2 regions of the Paenibacillus sp. V4I7 genome follow, and region 1 is predicted to be linked to the other one. Evidence: a T-box and tRNA genes for the amino acid it is inferred to sense, from the RefSeq annotation. Region 1 holds a T-box; the other holds one or more tRNA genes.
The links. The T-box of region 1 lies ahead of trpS (tryptophan--tRNA ligase). A T-box ahead of a tRNA ligase gene usually reads a tRNA of that ligase, here a tRNA-Trp.
Positions count from the first base shown of each region.

Region 1 (7,599 bases):
CCGGCATCGCGCTCGTGCCCGAGGAGCGCCGCAAGCAGGGCGTCCTCGTGGAGGAGACTGTGAAGCACAATCTGTCGCTTCCGATATTGCGCAAGCTGAGCTCGCTCGGCTTCGTGCAGCGCGGCGCAGAGAGTGCACACGCTGCGAAGATGGTGGAGCAGCTGGGCGTGCAGCCTAGTGATCCGAATCGCGCCCTGAAGCATCTAAGCGGCGGGAATCAACAGAAGGTGGCCGTGGGCAAATGGCTGCCGACGGGTGCTGATGTCTATTTGTTTGACGAGCCGACCAAAGGGGTCGATGTTGGCGCGAAAAGCGATATTTTCCGCTTGATCGGTCAGTTGGCCTCGGAAGGTAAAGGCATTATTTATTTATCCTGTGAGCTGAATGAAATTATAGGAATTGCCGATCGCATTTTAGTAATGAGCTATGGTTCTGTAGTGAAGGAGCTCTCCCGCGCGGAAGCGACGCAGGATCTCATTTTAACGTATGCGAGTGCGGGGGAGGCTGAATAGCATGAAGGAAAGAAGTTTGGATTTTACGTTTAAATACGGCGCTTTGTTCATCATAGCATTGGTGGTTCTCGTCTTTTCGATCATCAATGAGAATTTTATGACTTATGACAATATCGCGGACATTTTAAGGTCCATATCTATAGTGATGTTTGTCGCTATTGGGGTCACGTTATCGCAGATTGTAGACGGCTTTGATTTATCCGTGGGGTCAACGGTTTCATTATCCACTGTGGCTGCGGCGGCTTTGATGGTGTGGTACCAACAGCCACTCATTGTGGTCATCATTGTTCCTCTTATTATTGGAGCTATCATCGGTCTCATAAATTCTTGGCTTATCGTAAAAATTCGCATTCCGGATCTACTTGCTACTTTAGCGGTAATGTACATCATCGGTGGCGTGCAAAAAACGTATACGAAAGGCTTTTCCATCTATAATAATATGAGATTCCAAGACGGCACAGTGGCCAAAGGGAAGTTTACGCCGGAATTTCTCTGGATCGGACAAGGCAAGCTTCTTGGCGTTCCTGTGCCTGTTATACTTATGATTGTAGCTGTTATTGCTGTGCATGTCTTTCTGACGTATACTCGCTGGGGGCGCCAGCTCTATATTACGGGAGGCAATCGGGAGGCAGCACGTCTCTCTGGGATTTCGGTTAACAAGATCCGCTTAGCGGCCTATGTGCTGTCCGGCATTTTCGCAGCGTTCGGAGGTATTCTGTATGCTTCTCGTGTCGGTTCAGGACAAATTGATGCCGGTGCTCCACTTCTGATGGAAGCTGTTGCCTCGGTATTCGTCGGGTATTCCGTGCTTGGTGCAGGGAAACCTAATGTCATTGGGACTTTCTTTGGCGCTGTATTGATTGGCGTATTGCTCAATGGACTTACGATGCTAAATGTGCCTTATTTCGGATTTGATATTGTAAAAGGTGGGGTTTTGGTGCTGGCACTAGCCATTACTTTCGTCCATTTGAATCGACGCAAAGCCTAAGGTGGAATGTTTGGTGTTACTTTGACGCGTTATCATACTAAAGGCAGAAATTTTACGAGAAGTGTGGTATGATAGATTCATTGTTTTTCTCAAAAGAAAAGAAATTTAGGAGGAATTGAGAATGGCTCATCCAAAACAGCGCAGCGATATGATTAAAAAAGGATTCGACCGCGCTCCGCATCGCAGTTTGCTGCGTGCAGCCGGTGTTAAAGAGGAAGATTTCGGCAAGCCGTTTATTGCGGTTTGTAACTCTTATATAGACATTATTCCTGGACACGTTCATTTGCAAGAGTTCGGTAAACTCGTGAAGGAAGCGATCCGTGAAGCAGGCGGTGTTCCTTTCGAATTCAACACAATTGGTGTTGACGACGGTATTGCAATGGGGCATATTGGAATGCGTTATTCCTTGCCAAGCCGTGAGATTATTGCCGATTCCTTGGAAACGGTTGTTAATGCCCACTGGTTCGATGGCCTTATCTGTATTCCTAACTGTGATAAAATTACACCCGGTATGATCATGGGTGCTCTCCGCGTTAACATCCCAACGATGTTAGTGAGTGGCGGTCCTATGAAAGCCGGTAAAGATAAAAACGGGAAATCCATTTCCTTGTCTTCGGTATTCGAAGGCGTGGGCGCTTTCCAAGCGGGTAACATTAATGAAGCTGATCTTGAAGAATTAGAGCAATACGGTTGTCCGACATGCGGATCATGTTCCGGTATGTTTACAGCAAACTCCATGAACTGCTTAGCTGAGGGTCTTGGTCTGGCAATGCCAGGTAATGGTACAATTCTTGCCGTTGCGGATGAGCGTAAGCAATTTGTTAAAGATTGTGCGAAACAATTGATGGTCTTGATTGAAAAAGACATCAAGCCTCGTGATATCGTTACGATCGAAGCGATCGATAATGCATTTGCACTCGATATGGCTATGGGTGGTTCCACGAACACGGTTCTTCACACATTAGCTATTGCGGCTGAAGCAGGAATCGAGTATCCGATTTCTCGTATTAACGAAGTGGCAGAGCGTGTTCCTCACCTTGCGAAAATCGCTCCGGCATCCGATTACCACATTGAAGATGTGCATCTAGCCGGTGGTGTTAGTGCGATTATCAATGAGCTGCTCAAAAAGCCGGGTGCATTTGACGGTGACCGCATGACAGTAACTGCCAAAACGTTGCGTGAAAATGTGGCGGGCTGTGAAATTGTGAACCATGATGTGCTGCGTCCAATTACGAACCCGCACAGTGAAAGAGGCGGACTAGCTGTATTGTTCGGTAACCTTGCTCCTGAGGGTAGTATCGTTAAAGTCGGTGCCGTTGATAAATCCGTTGGCGGTCGTCACGTTGGTCCAGCCATTTGCTTCAACTCGCAAGACGAAGCTTTGTACGGTATTGCGAACGGTCATGTTAAAGAAGGCCATGTCGTTGTTATCCGCTACGAAGGACCGAAGGGTGGACCTGGTATGCCGGAAATGCTGGCTCCTACTTCCCAAATCGTAGGTATGGGTCTTGGCGCGAAGGTTGCATTGATTACTGATGGACGTTTCTCCGGGGCATCCCGTGGTATCTCCATCGGTCATATTTCTCCTGAAGCGGCTGAAGGCGGACCACTAGCTTTCGTACACGACGGTGACATCATTGATGTGGACATGGACGGCCGTAAAATCGAATTGCAAATCAGCGATGAAGAATTCGCGAAACGCCGCGAGAGCTGGACAGAGTTCCAACCGAAAATCCAAACCGGATATCTGGCGCGTTATACAAAAATGGTGACAAATGCTAGTGCAGGCGCCATTCTGAAGTTTTAATTATTTATATAAAAAAGGAGTCTCGCGATTGATGCGAACTCCTTTTTTATATGCTAGAATTTATATGTTTTGGGGTTTGGGGTAAGCAAGCTTACTTCTTTTTTATTCGTGCGTGCAGATAAGCTCGTTTTCCGAGCTTAATCTGCACGGGCTCGCGAGACCGGCTTAGAAGCCGATTTCCGGCTTCTCAGACTCTGTCAACGAGCTTCGGCTCGGAGAGCTCTCGCTATAAGCGCGGTTTCGCGCTTATTTGTTCTGGCGCTCTGGAATAAGCGCGTTTTCCGCGCTTATTCAGAACGAACGCGCAGGATGGTCTGTGTCTCGCCTGAGAACGTCGATTTGGCAGGAATTTGCTGTACTTTTTACATCCAACAAAAAATCCTACTACTGTCGAGGGGCTCCAACATCTCCTTTTAAGCAAAAAAGAAATTCATAACAAGCAATGAGCCCCCCAATACCGTAACAGCGACGACGATGGAGAGAGTCAGCACGAAGCGGGCTTTAAAGATGGAGAGCATCATCAGCGTGCTTTTGACGTCGATCATCGGGCCGAACACAAGGAAAGCCAATAAGGAGCCTGGAGAGAAGGAATTGGCGAAGGAGGCAGCCACGAAAGCATCTGTAGTGGAGCACAGGGAGAGCAGGTAGGCAAAGCCCATCATGAACACATGTGAAATGAAAGGTCCCTGACCGATCGCAGATAAGCTGTCTTGGGCAACGAATGTTTGGATAAGAGCGGTCAAAAAGGCGCCTAGCATCAAGTACTTACTCATTTCGAACAGCTCGGTCGTACCGTGGCTGAACATAGTCATCGCGCGACCACCGCCGTGCGAGTGGTTGTGACCGTGGTGATGATCATGATTGTGTTCATGTTCATGATGATTATGATGGTTATGGTTATGGTGATGGTCATGGTCGTGATCATGATCGTGAATGTGATCAGCGTGATGTTCAAGGCTGGAACCCCCGTGGTGGTGCAGCGTATTTGCCTCATTGTCGATAGGATGACGCAAAGGACTGCTTTTCAGGAAACGAGTCAGCAGCAATCCTACGGTGAGCGCAACGCCAAATGTAAGCCCCATTCGCGAATATGCCATTGAAGGCTCCCCACGAAAAGCCATGAACGTCGAGGCGAAGACAATAGGATTCAGAATCGGACCGACGAGAATGAAGATGACGGCTATGTACACAGGCATTCCTTTCCGCATGAGCCGACGAACGAAAGGAATCATTCCGCATTCACAGAGCGGGAACATGATGCCAAGAACGCAGGCAAATAAGATACCTCCTAGCGGGTGCCGCGGTGTCATGCGTCTGATGAACGCTTCAGGAATGAAGTTTTCAACAACCGTGGATAGAAGGACGCCTAGTAACATAAAAGGCAAAGCGTCGAGAAAAATATCCATGAAGGCTGTAAAGACGTGCTTGATTTCATAAATGACCAAACCCATAGGAGGAAGCTCTCTCGTTGTCACGATTAAGATTAGGAGAAACGCGCAAATCATCGTGGAGATAGGAAGGCTCCAGCGATATAGAGTCGATGGCAATTCAATGACACCCCTTTGTCCGTTGATGCGTCCCCGAAGGACGCGGAGTTATTTTATCCATGGAAAGGCTAGTATGATCTATCCTATGTACATGCAGGTCCAGATAGGACAACGTCCTTGATTGACAATCGATTGTTAGGGTGTATAATTATATAAAATCAATTCGCGATGATAGGAACAAGTAAGTTTGTTTTCCGTTTCTCAGAGAGCCGGTGGTTGGTGTGAACCGGTGAAACAAGCAAACTGAATGGATCCTTGAGCATGAGGCTGAACACAGCATGCAGGTTGCCGGAACCTAGGCCGGAGAACATCCTCATCTGTCTAAGTATGCCAAACGGCAGCTCCCCGTTATCAGAGCCTGAAGGTCTTATTGAACAATTGTTCAAGGACAAATTAGGGTGGTACCACGGTCTCTCGTCCCTTGCGGGGAGAGGCCTTTTTGTTGTTTTTTAAACCATAAATAGTTAAGAATTCTGGAGGGATTATCCAATGAAACGAGTATTATCCGGTATGCAATCCAGCGGACAGCTGACGATTGGCAACTATATTGGCGCACTTCGCAATTATGTGAAGCTGCAGCATCTGCATCGCTGTTATTTTATGGTCGTAGATATGCACGCCATCACGGTTCCGCAGGATCCGGCAGCTCTGAAGGAGCAAACAGAGTCTATAGCTTCGCTTTATGTTGCTTCGGGGCTAGATCCAAGTAAGGCATCCATTTTCCTGCAATCCCATGTCCATGCGCACGCAGAGCTCGGCTGGATCATGACGACGCTGACGCATATGGGAGAGCTGGAGCGTATGACACAGTTTAAGGACAAATCCGAAGGCAAGGATTCCGTCGGTGCTGGCCTATTTACGTATCCATCCCTGATGGCAGCAGACATCTTGTTATACAATGCGGACCTTATTCCAGTTGGAGATGATCAGAAGCAGCATTTGGAGCTGACGCGCGATTTGGCGAACCGCTTCAATAACCGGTTTGGTGAAATGTTCGTCATGCCGCAGCCTTATATGCCTGAGATTGGTGCGAGAATCATGTCTTTGGATGATGCAACCAAAAAGATGAGCAAAAGCAGTCCGAATGCAGGTAGTTACATCGCCATGCTGGATGAGCCGGATGTAATCCGGAAGAAGCTGAGCCGTGCGGTCACTGATTCAGGCCGTGAGGTGAAGTATGATCCACAGAACAAGCCTGAGGTCAGTAATTTGATGTCGATCTACTCACACTTTGCTGAGATGAGTGTAGCTGAGATTGAAGCCAAATACGATGGGCAAGGCTATGGTCCTTTCAAAAAGGATCTAGCTGAGCACCTCGTAGCTGTTCTCGAGCCGATCCAACAACGCTATCGTGAAATTCGCAGCTCAGGTGAAATTTTCGACATCTTGAAAAAAGGTGCGCAGGAAGCCGCTGAAGTGGCTGATCAAACCCTGCTCGAAGTGAAGAAGCGGATGGGTTTCGTTGTTATATAAAAAGCAAAAAGAGCTCAAACAGCTAATATAGCTGTTTGGGCTCTTTCTCTTTTTGACAATAGTTGTAGATTCCTTCGTTAAGACCGCGTATTTTTCTTGCGAATCTTAGCTTTAACCGCAAATCCATATCCAATAAAGCCTAACGAGATGATGGAACAGGCAAGGATCATCCAAGGCTGCCTGAGGGCAATGAATAAGCTGATGGAGGCGAGCAGCAGGGTGCCAACAACAGCGAAAAGAAGAGCTAGTGGTTTGCTCATGAACGTGACCTACTTTCTAGAAGATTGAACAGTGTCTTCTTATTTTAAACTTTTTTGATCGCTGTGCATATAAATTCATTTCCTCCACATACTATCTTTGCAAGCTTGCAAATACATCAAAGATTATAGCTGACTGAAAGGAGTCTGAATCCTTATGGCACAAAATCGTAGCAGTAACACATTGGTAGTTCCACAAGCCAACCAAGCTTTAGATCAATTGAAATATGAGGTAGCTCAAGAGCTGGGCATCCAAATTCCTCAAGATGGTTACATGGGTTATATGGCTACTCGCGATGCTGGTGCAATCGGGGGTAACATTACTCGTCGCTTGGTGCAAATTGCTGAGCAAACGCTAGCAGGACAATCTGGCTTCCGTAGCTAGAACCTAACTTCGTTCATAGCTTTCCCGTTTTGTGTAACAATAAAGCTCAGGGGCCTAAAACCCTCTGGGCTTTTTGTTTGTCTTTTTTTAAATGTAAAAAAAGACGCGTTTGGTTAACGCGCCTCTTTTCTAATAAAGCTCAACTTTCAGCTTCTTTTCAAGCCTAGTTTCACTTACCCAGCCCACATAAGAATCGAGTGTTTGGAAATTGTGATCCATCCGGATAACACCTACGAAAGGATACTGCTTGCGGTGACGATAACGCACATCAGCCCATCTTACTTCGTAGCCCCAACGATGTTCTTTCACTTCAGCACATGTGAAGGATGAGAAGTAGAGTAAGGCTTGGATGTCTTCGTGACTTTTGGACACCTCGATGGCTGGATGGTCCTCACATTTGACGGTGTCGATCCACCTAAGCTTCGAATTCTTCAGTTCACCCAACTGGAAGGTACCGTCTGTTCTTCGTTTCACTACGTTCCACACATAGAGGTTGAATGTTACAATAAGTGTGTATTTATCCCCGGGCATATGGGTTGGGTCTTTGCGATAAAGCCCTTTTTCTACGATGTAATGGTCAAGAGAGCGCCAGATGTAATATAGGGCGATAACCCCGTACAAAGTCGGGAA
Region 1 is NZ_JAUSZD010000002.1:5,759,508-5,767,106, reverse strand. It holds gene QFZ80_RS26940 (sugar ABC transporter ATP-binding protein) at 1-512, shown strand, start outside; gene QFZ80_RS26935 (ABC transporter permease) at 514-1,500, shown strand; gene ilvD (dihydroxy-acid dehydratase) at 1,622-3,307, shown strand; gene QFZ80_RS26925 (permease) at 3,721-4,854, opposite strand; T-box leader at 5,014-5,279, shown strand; gene trpS (tryptophan--tRNA ligase) at 5,344-6,327, shown strand; gene QFZ80_RS26915 (DUF5325 family protein) at 6,405-6,587, opposite strand; gene QFZ80_RS26910 (alpha/beta-type small acid-soluble spore protein) at 6,742-6,969, shown strand; gene QFZ80_RS26905 (metal-dependent hydrolase) at 7,099-7,599, opposite strand, start outside.

Region 2 (7,599 bases), 120 kb from region 1:
TGAGGCTGATGTGTAGGCAAATCCGCACATCGTTAAGGCTGGGCTGTGATGGGGAGGGAAATTTAAGTACCGAAGGTCATGAGTTCACACTGCCAAGAAAAGCTTCTAGCCAGGCGAAGGTGCCCGTACCGCAAACCGACACAGGTGGGTGAGAAGAGAATTCTAAGGCGCGCGGAAGAACTCTCGTTAAGGAACTCGGCAAAATGACCCCGTAACTTCGGGAGAAGGGGTGCCTCGGTAGGGTGAATAGCCCGAGGGGGCCGCAGTGAAAAGGCCCAAGCGACTGTTTAGCAAAAACACAGGTCTGTGCGAAGCCGCAAGGCGAAGTATACGGGCTGACGCCTGCCCGGTGCTGGAAGGTTAAGAGGAGTGGTTAGGGACCTCGGTTCCGAAGCTATGAATTGAAGCCCCAGTAAACGGCGGCCGTAACTATAACGGTCCTAAGGTAGCGAAATTCCTTGTCAGGTAAATTCTGACCCGCACGAATGGCGTAACGACTTGGGCGCTGTCTCAACGAGAGATCCGGTGAAATTTTAATACCTGTGAAGATGCAGGTTACCCGCGACAAGACGGAAAGACCCCATGGAGCTTTACTGCAGCTTGATATTGGACTTTGGTACGATCTGTACAGGATAGGTGGGAGCCTTTGAAGCCTGAGCGCCAGCTTGGGTGGAGGCATCGTTGGGATACCACCCTGATCGTATCGGAGTTCTAACCTGGTACCGTGATCCGGTATGGGGACAGTGTCAGGTGGGCAGTTTGACTGGGGCGGTCGCCTCCTAAAATGTAACGGAGGCGTTTAAAGGTTCCCTCAGAATGGTTGGAAATCATTCGCAGAGTGCAAAGGCATAAGGGAGCTTGACTGCGAGACCTACAAGTCGAGCAGGGACGAAAGTCGGACTTAGTGATCCGGTGGTACCGAATGGAAGGGCCATCGCTCAACGGATAAAAGCTACCCTGGGGATAACAGGCTTATCTCCCCCAAGAGTCCACATCGACGGGGAGGTTTGGCACCTCGATGTCGGCTCATCGCATCCTGGGGCTGAAGTAGGTCCCAAGGGTTGGGCTGTTCGCCCATTAAAGCGGTACGCGAGCTGGGTTCAGAACGTCGTGAGACAGTTCGGTCCCTATCTGTCGCGGGCGTAGGAAATTTGAGAGGAGCTGTCCTTAGTACGAGAGGACCGGGATGGACGTACCGCTGGTGTACCAGTTGTCTCGCCAGAGGCATCGCTGGGTAGCTATGTACGGAGGGGATAAGCGCTGAAAGCATCTAAGCGCGAAGCCCCCCTCAAGATGAGATTTCCCAGTATGTAAGACCCCTTGTAGACGACGAGGTTGATAGGTTCGAGGTGGAAGTGCAGCAATGCATGCAGCTGACGAATACTAATCGGTCGAGGGCTTAACCAATAAACCTAAGATGAATTACTTTACGCAAGTTTCGTATCTAGTTTTCAAGGAATAAATCCTTGAAGTGAACATTGTTTCTATTCCCTGATAGCTCAGTTGGTAGAGCACTCGACTGTTAATCGAGTTGTCACAGGTTCGAGTCCTGTTCGGGGAGCCATATGGAGAGGTGTCCGAGCTGGCCGAAGGAGCACGATTGGAAATCGTGTAGGCGTCACAAGCGTCTCGAGGGTTCGAATCCCTCTCTCTCCGCCACTATCTTTCTAGCAAGGCCCGTTGGTCAAGTGGTTAAGACACCTCCCTTTCACGGAGGTAACAGGGGTTCGAGTCCCCTACGGGTCACCATTCTTACTTCCATGGAGGCTTAGCTCAGCTGGGAGAGCATCTGCCTTACAAGCAGAGGGTCGGCGGTTCGATCCCGTCAGCCTCCACCATGATTCCTTTAGTAAGACTTGCTTTACTAGGATTCATCATATATGCTTATTGACGCGGGGTGGAGCAGCCCGGTAGCTCGTCGGGCTCATAACCCGAAGGCCGCAGGTTCAAATCCTGCCCCCGCAACCAATCTTCTTATAGAAGAAGATATTGTACTTAGCATGGAGCTGTGGTGTAGTGGCCTAACATGCCTGCCTGTCACGCAGGAGACCGCGGGTTCGAATCCCGTCAGCTCCGCCATTTTTTCAAAATCAAGTAAGGCTCGGTAGCTCAGTCGGTAGAGCAGAGGACTGAAAATCCTCGTGTCGGCGGTTCGATTCCGTCCCGAGCCACCATTTTTACAAACTTAATATGCCGTTGTAGCTCAACTGGTAGAGCAACTGACTTGTAATCAGTAGGTTGGGGGTTCAAGTCCTCTCGACGGCACCATTGCTTTGTGGAGGCTTAGTGAAGTGGCTAAACACGGCAGACTGTAAATCTGCTCTCTTCGAGTTCGGTGGTTCGAATCCATCAGCCTCCATTTACTTTTTCTAGGGGCATAGTTTAAGGGTAGAACAAAGGTCTCCAAAACCTTTGGTGTGGGTTCAATTCCTGCTGCCCCTGCCAAAAAAGTAAGAAACTTAATATTGTGGCGGTCGTGGCGAAGGGGTTAACGCACTGGTTTGTGGATCCAGCATTCGCGGGTTCAAGTCCCGTCGTCCGCCCATTATTACCCAAGTAACATAATGGGGATTAGCCAAGCGGTAAGGCAACGGACTTTGACTCCGTCATGCCAAGGTTCAAATCCTTGATCCCCAGTTTTATATGCGGAAGTGGCTCAGCGGTAGAGCATCGCCTTGCCAAGGCGAGGGTCGCGGGTTCGATCCCCGTCTTCCGCTCCATTATTACTAAGGCGCCATAGCCAAGTGGTAAGGCAGAGCTCTGCAAAAGCTTTACCCCCAGTTCGAATCTGGGTGGCGCCTCCACATTTATTAGCCGGAGTGGCGGAATCGGCAGACGCACAGGACTTAAAATCCTGCGGTAGGTGACTACCGTACCAGTTCAAGTCTGGTCTTCGGCACCATTATCTTTACAACTTCATATGCCGGCATGGCGGAATGGCAGACGCGCTCGACTCAAAATCGAGTCCGAAAGGGTGGAGGTTCGAGTCCTCTTGCCGGTATGAAGCAAAAATAGGACATGAAATCATTTGATTTCATGTCCTATTTTTTATATTGTATGGATATAAAATTTAATGCGTTTGAATCATATACAAATGGCTGTGAAATCGAGAAAATACTTCATTTATTTTTCTGACTGAAAGGAGGATGGATATGAGAAATTCCTTGCGTTTCAAATTCATTACTGGCTTTCTAATCATTATTATTCCGCTTGTTTTTTTTCTATTATTTAATAATTTGTATGCAATAAATGTCGTACGAGAGCAAGTCTCCACAACAAATAGCAACTTACTTGCGCAGCATGTAAAGCAAATCAATCAGATATTTGCTGAAACTAACACCTATCTGTATGATTTATGGGATAACGAAATTGACATTAATCAGCTAAATGATCTCACATTTGGTACGGACGAGTATTTGCTAACTAAAAAAAGAATAGTCAATCGCTTTCAAACGAACCTCAATTATTTTTTTCTGCTGGATACCATATTTCTTTTTAATGACCGGACACAGGATGTGACCTTTGTAACTAAAAAGGATTATTATTTTCAGCAGCGGCTAATTACGGAATCAGTTCCAATAGAAATAACTGATCAGAAAAACATGGACTCGCCGGTATGGCAGTTAATTCAATTTGAAAATCGAACAGTCTTGATGAAAACTACGCGCCTGACGAACAATCTCATTGCGGGGGCAATCGTAAATACAGACAGCTTGGTCGCTTCGTTACAGTTTTTGGATATGGGGACAACCGGCGGTGCAGTCATACTTTCCAAAAATGGGGATGTCGCATCACATACGACGCTTGGAGCTTCGGAACTAAAGGAAGCCGTTGAAGCAGTACCTCGTCTTAATAATACGTACCAAATTGTAACTGATCCGAAGGATAATAATAAATATTTGTTGATTAGTGTTTTTTCTGAAATTGCAAACATTAATTACACCGTAATGATTCCCGAAGGGACTATGCTGAAACATCTTCCATTCTTTCAGATAGCGGTATATTTTATCCCTTTGTGTGGGATATTGATTCTGCTTTTTTACTTATACTTTCTGCGAAGTGTCTTATTGAAGCCAATGAATACATTGATGCTTGGGATGAAACGTATTATGCGAGGTGATTTAAACATTCGATTGAATGAAGATCACTCGAGTGAATTTTCTTTTTTGATAGGCACGTTTAACAATATGGTTACAGAGATTTCAAAGTTGAAAATAAATGTTTATGAGGAGAAAATTCGTACGCAGGAGGCTGAATTTGGACTTCTGCAAGTGCAAATCCGACCGCATTTTTATTTAAATTCATTGAATATTATTTATAGTTTAGCAGCTATTAAGGAATATGCTTTGATCCAAAAAATGACACAGCATTTGGCAGAATACTTTCGTTTTATTACGCAGACTAAACAAGGGACCGTGACACTAGAAGCTGAAATCAGACACACTCAAAATTATTTGGAGATCCAAAAGCTGCGGTTTCCTAACCAACTCGTTTATGAGATTGAACTGCCGGATCAATATCGGAAATGTGATATCCTACCTTTAACGATTCAAACATTTGTTGAAAATAGCATCATCCATGGATTTGCGGATCGAAGAGAACTCTTTACGGTTCAAATCATCGTGACAGCAGATGAACAAATGCCGGATGATTTCTTATGGATAGAAGTCAGTGATAGCGGAGTGGGATTTTCTGAGACTTTATTGAAAAATTTGAAAGAAGTCAGTTACGAAGATGAGTTATTTGCAGAAGGCCATCTAGGTATTCAAAATGTAATAAAAAGGCAGCGTATCAGATATAAAGGAAAAGCAAAATTGTTGTTTAACAATGGTAAAGTTAGAGGCGCTGAAGTTAAATTAGGTATTCCGATGAGTTATTCTGTAAGCGAGGAGGATGAAGATGTATAACTTGTTGGTTGTGGATGATGAGTTATATGCCGTCAAAGGTATCACTCAAGGCATTGATTGGTCGCAGATGGACATATCAGAAGTATTTGAGGCATTCAATGCGGAGGAGGCCAAAGAGCGGTTTGCTTTATCCGCAGTAGATATCGTAATTTGTGACATAGAAATGCCTTCATGTAATGGCTTAGAACTATTAGAATGGATAAAAGAAAATTATCCCCAAACAGAAACGATTTTTGTCACAGGTCATGCTGACTTTAGTTATGCACGCAGAGCGATTCACCTAGGCAGTTTTGATTATTTGTTGAAGCCTGTTAATTATGAAGAATTAAAGGCTGTTGTTAGCCGTGTCATACAAAAACTTATGATAGATCGAACTTACAAAAAATACTCTTCATTGTTTGAATCCCATAAACCTCTTATGGAGGAAAGATTTTGGCAGGAATTTTTTGCGAATCGAATATCCCCTTCGGAAACGCAATTAGAACAGCTTATTACAAAATATCAATTGAATATTTCATCCCAATGTTCAATACTGCCTATTTTAATAAGTGTAGAATTGTGGCAAAAGGAGTTGACAGTTCGTGAAGAAGAAATACTGGAATATGCGCTGCGAAATGCAGCTTCGGAATTAATTGTAAAAGGAGATCAGGGCTGCGTCATTCAAGATCGAAGAGGACATAATATCGTTATACTTTATGAAAAACATGGCGAGAGTATGGATATGGAGGAACTTACACGTCGGTGTGAAAGCTACTTATCGGCTTGCAATCAATACTTTTATTGTCATTTGTCCTGCTATGTCGGCACAGTCTCAAAGTTCCCTAATCTGCACAAAACGTATGTATCACTTTTGGAAATGGAACGCAGCAATGTTACCCAATCCAACAAAGTGTTAGCGCAATTTAATCAGTGGTCTCAACGCATTGTCACACTAGGAAAAGACATCCTACAAGTAGAGGATAGAGAACAAGCTTCCGTCATCCAAAAAATATACGATTATATAGATGAGCATTTGCAGGATGAACTTAGTAGAGAGCAAATTGCAGAATATGTACACTTTAATTCAGCGTATTTATCTCGGTTGTTTCGAAAAGAAACAAACACTTCGTTAACGGACTACATTCTGGAGAAAAGAATGAACAAAGCAAAGTTACTTTTGATCTCCACAAATATTAAAATAAGTGACGTTTCCTCTTTGGTTGGCTATGGTGATATCCCTCATTTTACTAAAATGTTTAAAAGATATGTCGGATTAACTCCACAGGAATTTCGAAAGAGTAAATCTTAAGTATAATTAATAAAAAGGAAGACTCTTGGTTTTATAGCCAAAGAGTTTTTTATTTATGTCACAATAACACAAGTTGATAAGTCACTGTTACCAGTAGAGTAGATAGATTCTGCACCTTATAATAAGCAATAGAAGATGCAAGATGTAAAGCTTGCCGGATAATAGGAGGGTTTTCAAATGAACCAGGAGGCTAGTATAACAGTACCTGCAAAACCTGTAAAACGAAGTATTCGTAAAAAGAACGATGGCCTTCGTCATATTTTGCAATATAAAGCGCTTTATCTTATGTTTATGCCAGGTGTTATATTTCTTCTCATTAACAATTACTTTCCGATGTTTGGTGTAATTATTGCTTTTAAAAACGTGAACTATACCGATGGAATTTTGCATAGTCCATGGGTGGGATGGACAAATTTCAAATTTTTATTCAGCACCTCAGATGCTTGGGTTATTACCCGCAATACACTGCTCTATAACGCATTGTTTATTTTGTTGAATCTTGTGTTCGGTGTCGGTCTTGCTATTTTGTTTAATGAAGTTAAAAGTCGAATTGCAGGAAAAATGTATCAGTCGATTATTTTCTTACCTTATTTCTTATCAATGGTCATTGTTAGTTATATCGTTCTTGCTTTCTTAGGGGTGGAAAATGGATTTATCAATAAATCGATCTTGACTCCACTAGGATTTGAAGCCATCGATTGGTACTCGGAAAACAAATACTGGCCGTATATACTTCCTCTTGTGAATACATGGAAAAGCATAGGTTATTTCTCACTCATTTATCTTGCTGCGATTATCGGTTTTGACAGTGATTACTATGAAGCTGCAACGATTGACGGGGCATCCAGGTGGCATCAAGTACGCTATATAACGATTCCGTTATTATATCCAATAATTATCATTACGACTTTGCTTGCTATCGGTAGAATTTTCTATTCGGATTTCGGGCTGTTCTTCCAAGTTCCATTAAATTCAGGATCGATTTTCCCAACGACTAACGTGATTGACACCTATGTGTATAGAACGTTCCAAACGAATGGTGATATCGGAATGTCTTCTGCTGCAGGGCTTTATCAAGCTGTTGTCGGGATGATTTTAGTATTAACGACTAACGTTCTCGTGAGAAAATTTAGCCGAGAGAACGCACTCTTTTAGAATAAGAAATCGGTAACTTTTAGGGGGATCAAAATGGCGAAATACAAAATATCGCAGTTATTGCTGCATCTGTTTTTTATCTGTTTATCCTTAGCTTGTCTACTTCCGGTACTTCTGGTCATTAGCATTTCTTTCTCGGATGAGAATACGGTGATTGCGAACGGTTTTAAATTCTACCCGGAGAAGTTCAGTCTGGATGCCTACAGTTTTCTTTATAATCAATTATCTCAAATTATTACGGCTTATGGG
Region 2 is NZ_JAUSZD010000002.1:5,874,791-5,882,389, reverse strand. It holds rRNA gene QFZ80_RS27605 (23S ribosomal RNA) at 1-1,407, shown strand, start outside; tRNA gene QFZ80_RS27600 (tRNA-Asn) at 1,489-1,564, shown strand; tRNA gene QFZ80_RS27595 (tRNA-Ser) at 1,568-1,659, shown strand; tRNA gene QFZ80_RS27590 (tRNA-Glu) at 1,675-1,749, shown strand; tRNA gene QFZ80_RS27585 (tRNA-Val) at 1,763-1,838, shown strand; tRNA gene QFZ80_RS27580 (tRNA-Met) at 1,892-1,968, shown strand; tRNA gene QFZ80_RS27575 (tRNA-Asp) at 2,003-2,079, shown strand; tRNA gene QFZ80_RS27570 (tRNA-Phe) at 2,099-2,174, shown strand; tRNA gene QFZ80_RS27565 (tRNA-Thr) at 2,193-2,268, shown strand; tRNA gene QFZ80_RS27560 (tRNA-Tyr) at 2,278-2,359, shown strand; tRNA gene QFZ80_RS27555 (tRNA-Trp) at 2,372-2,445, shown strand; tRNA gene QFZ80_RS27550 (tRNA-His) at 2,471-2,543, shown strand; tRNA gene QFZ80_RS27545 (tRNA-Gln) at 2,566-2,637, shown strand; tRNA gene QFZ80_RS27540 (tRNA-Gly) at 2,646-2,720, shown strand; tRNA gene QFZ80_RS27535 (tRNA-Cys) at 2,731-2,804, shown strand; tRNA gene QFZ80_RS27530 (tRNA-Leu) at 2,814-2,902, shown strand; tRNA gene QFZ80_RS27525 (tRNA-Leu) at 2,923-3,001, shown strand; gene QFZ80_RS27520 (sensor histidine kinase) at 3,153-4,907, shown strand; gene QFZ80_RS27515 (response regulator transcription factor) at 4,900-6,195, shown strand; gene QFZ80_RS27510 (ABC transporter permease) at 6,373-7,350, shown strand; gene QFZ80_RS27505 (carbohydrate ABC transporter permease) at 7,384-7,599, shown strand, end outside.
Region 2: it has a tRNA-Trp gene. The T-box ahead of trpS (tryptophan--tRNA ligase) is inferred to sense a tRNA for this amino acid. The anticodon was not compared.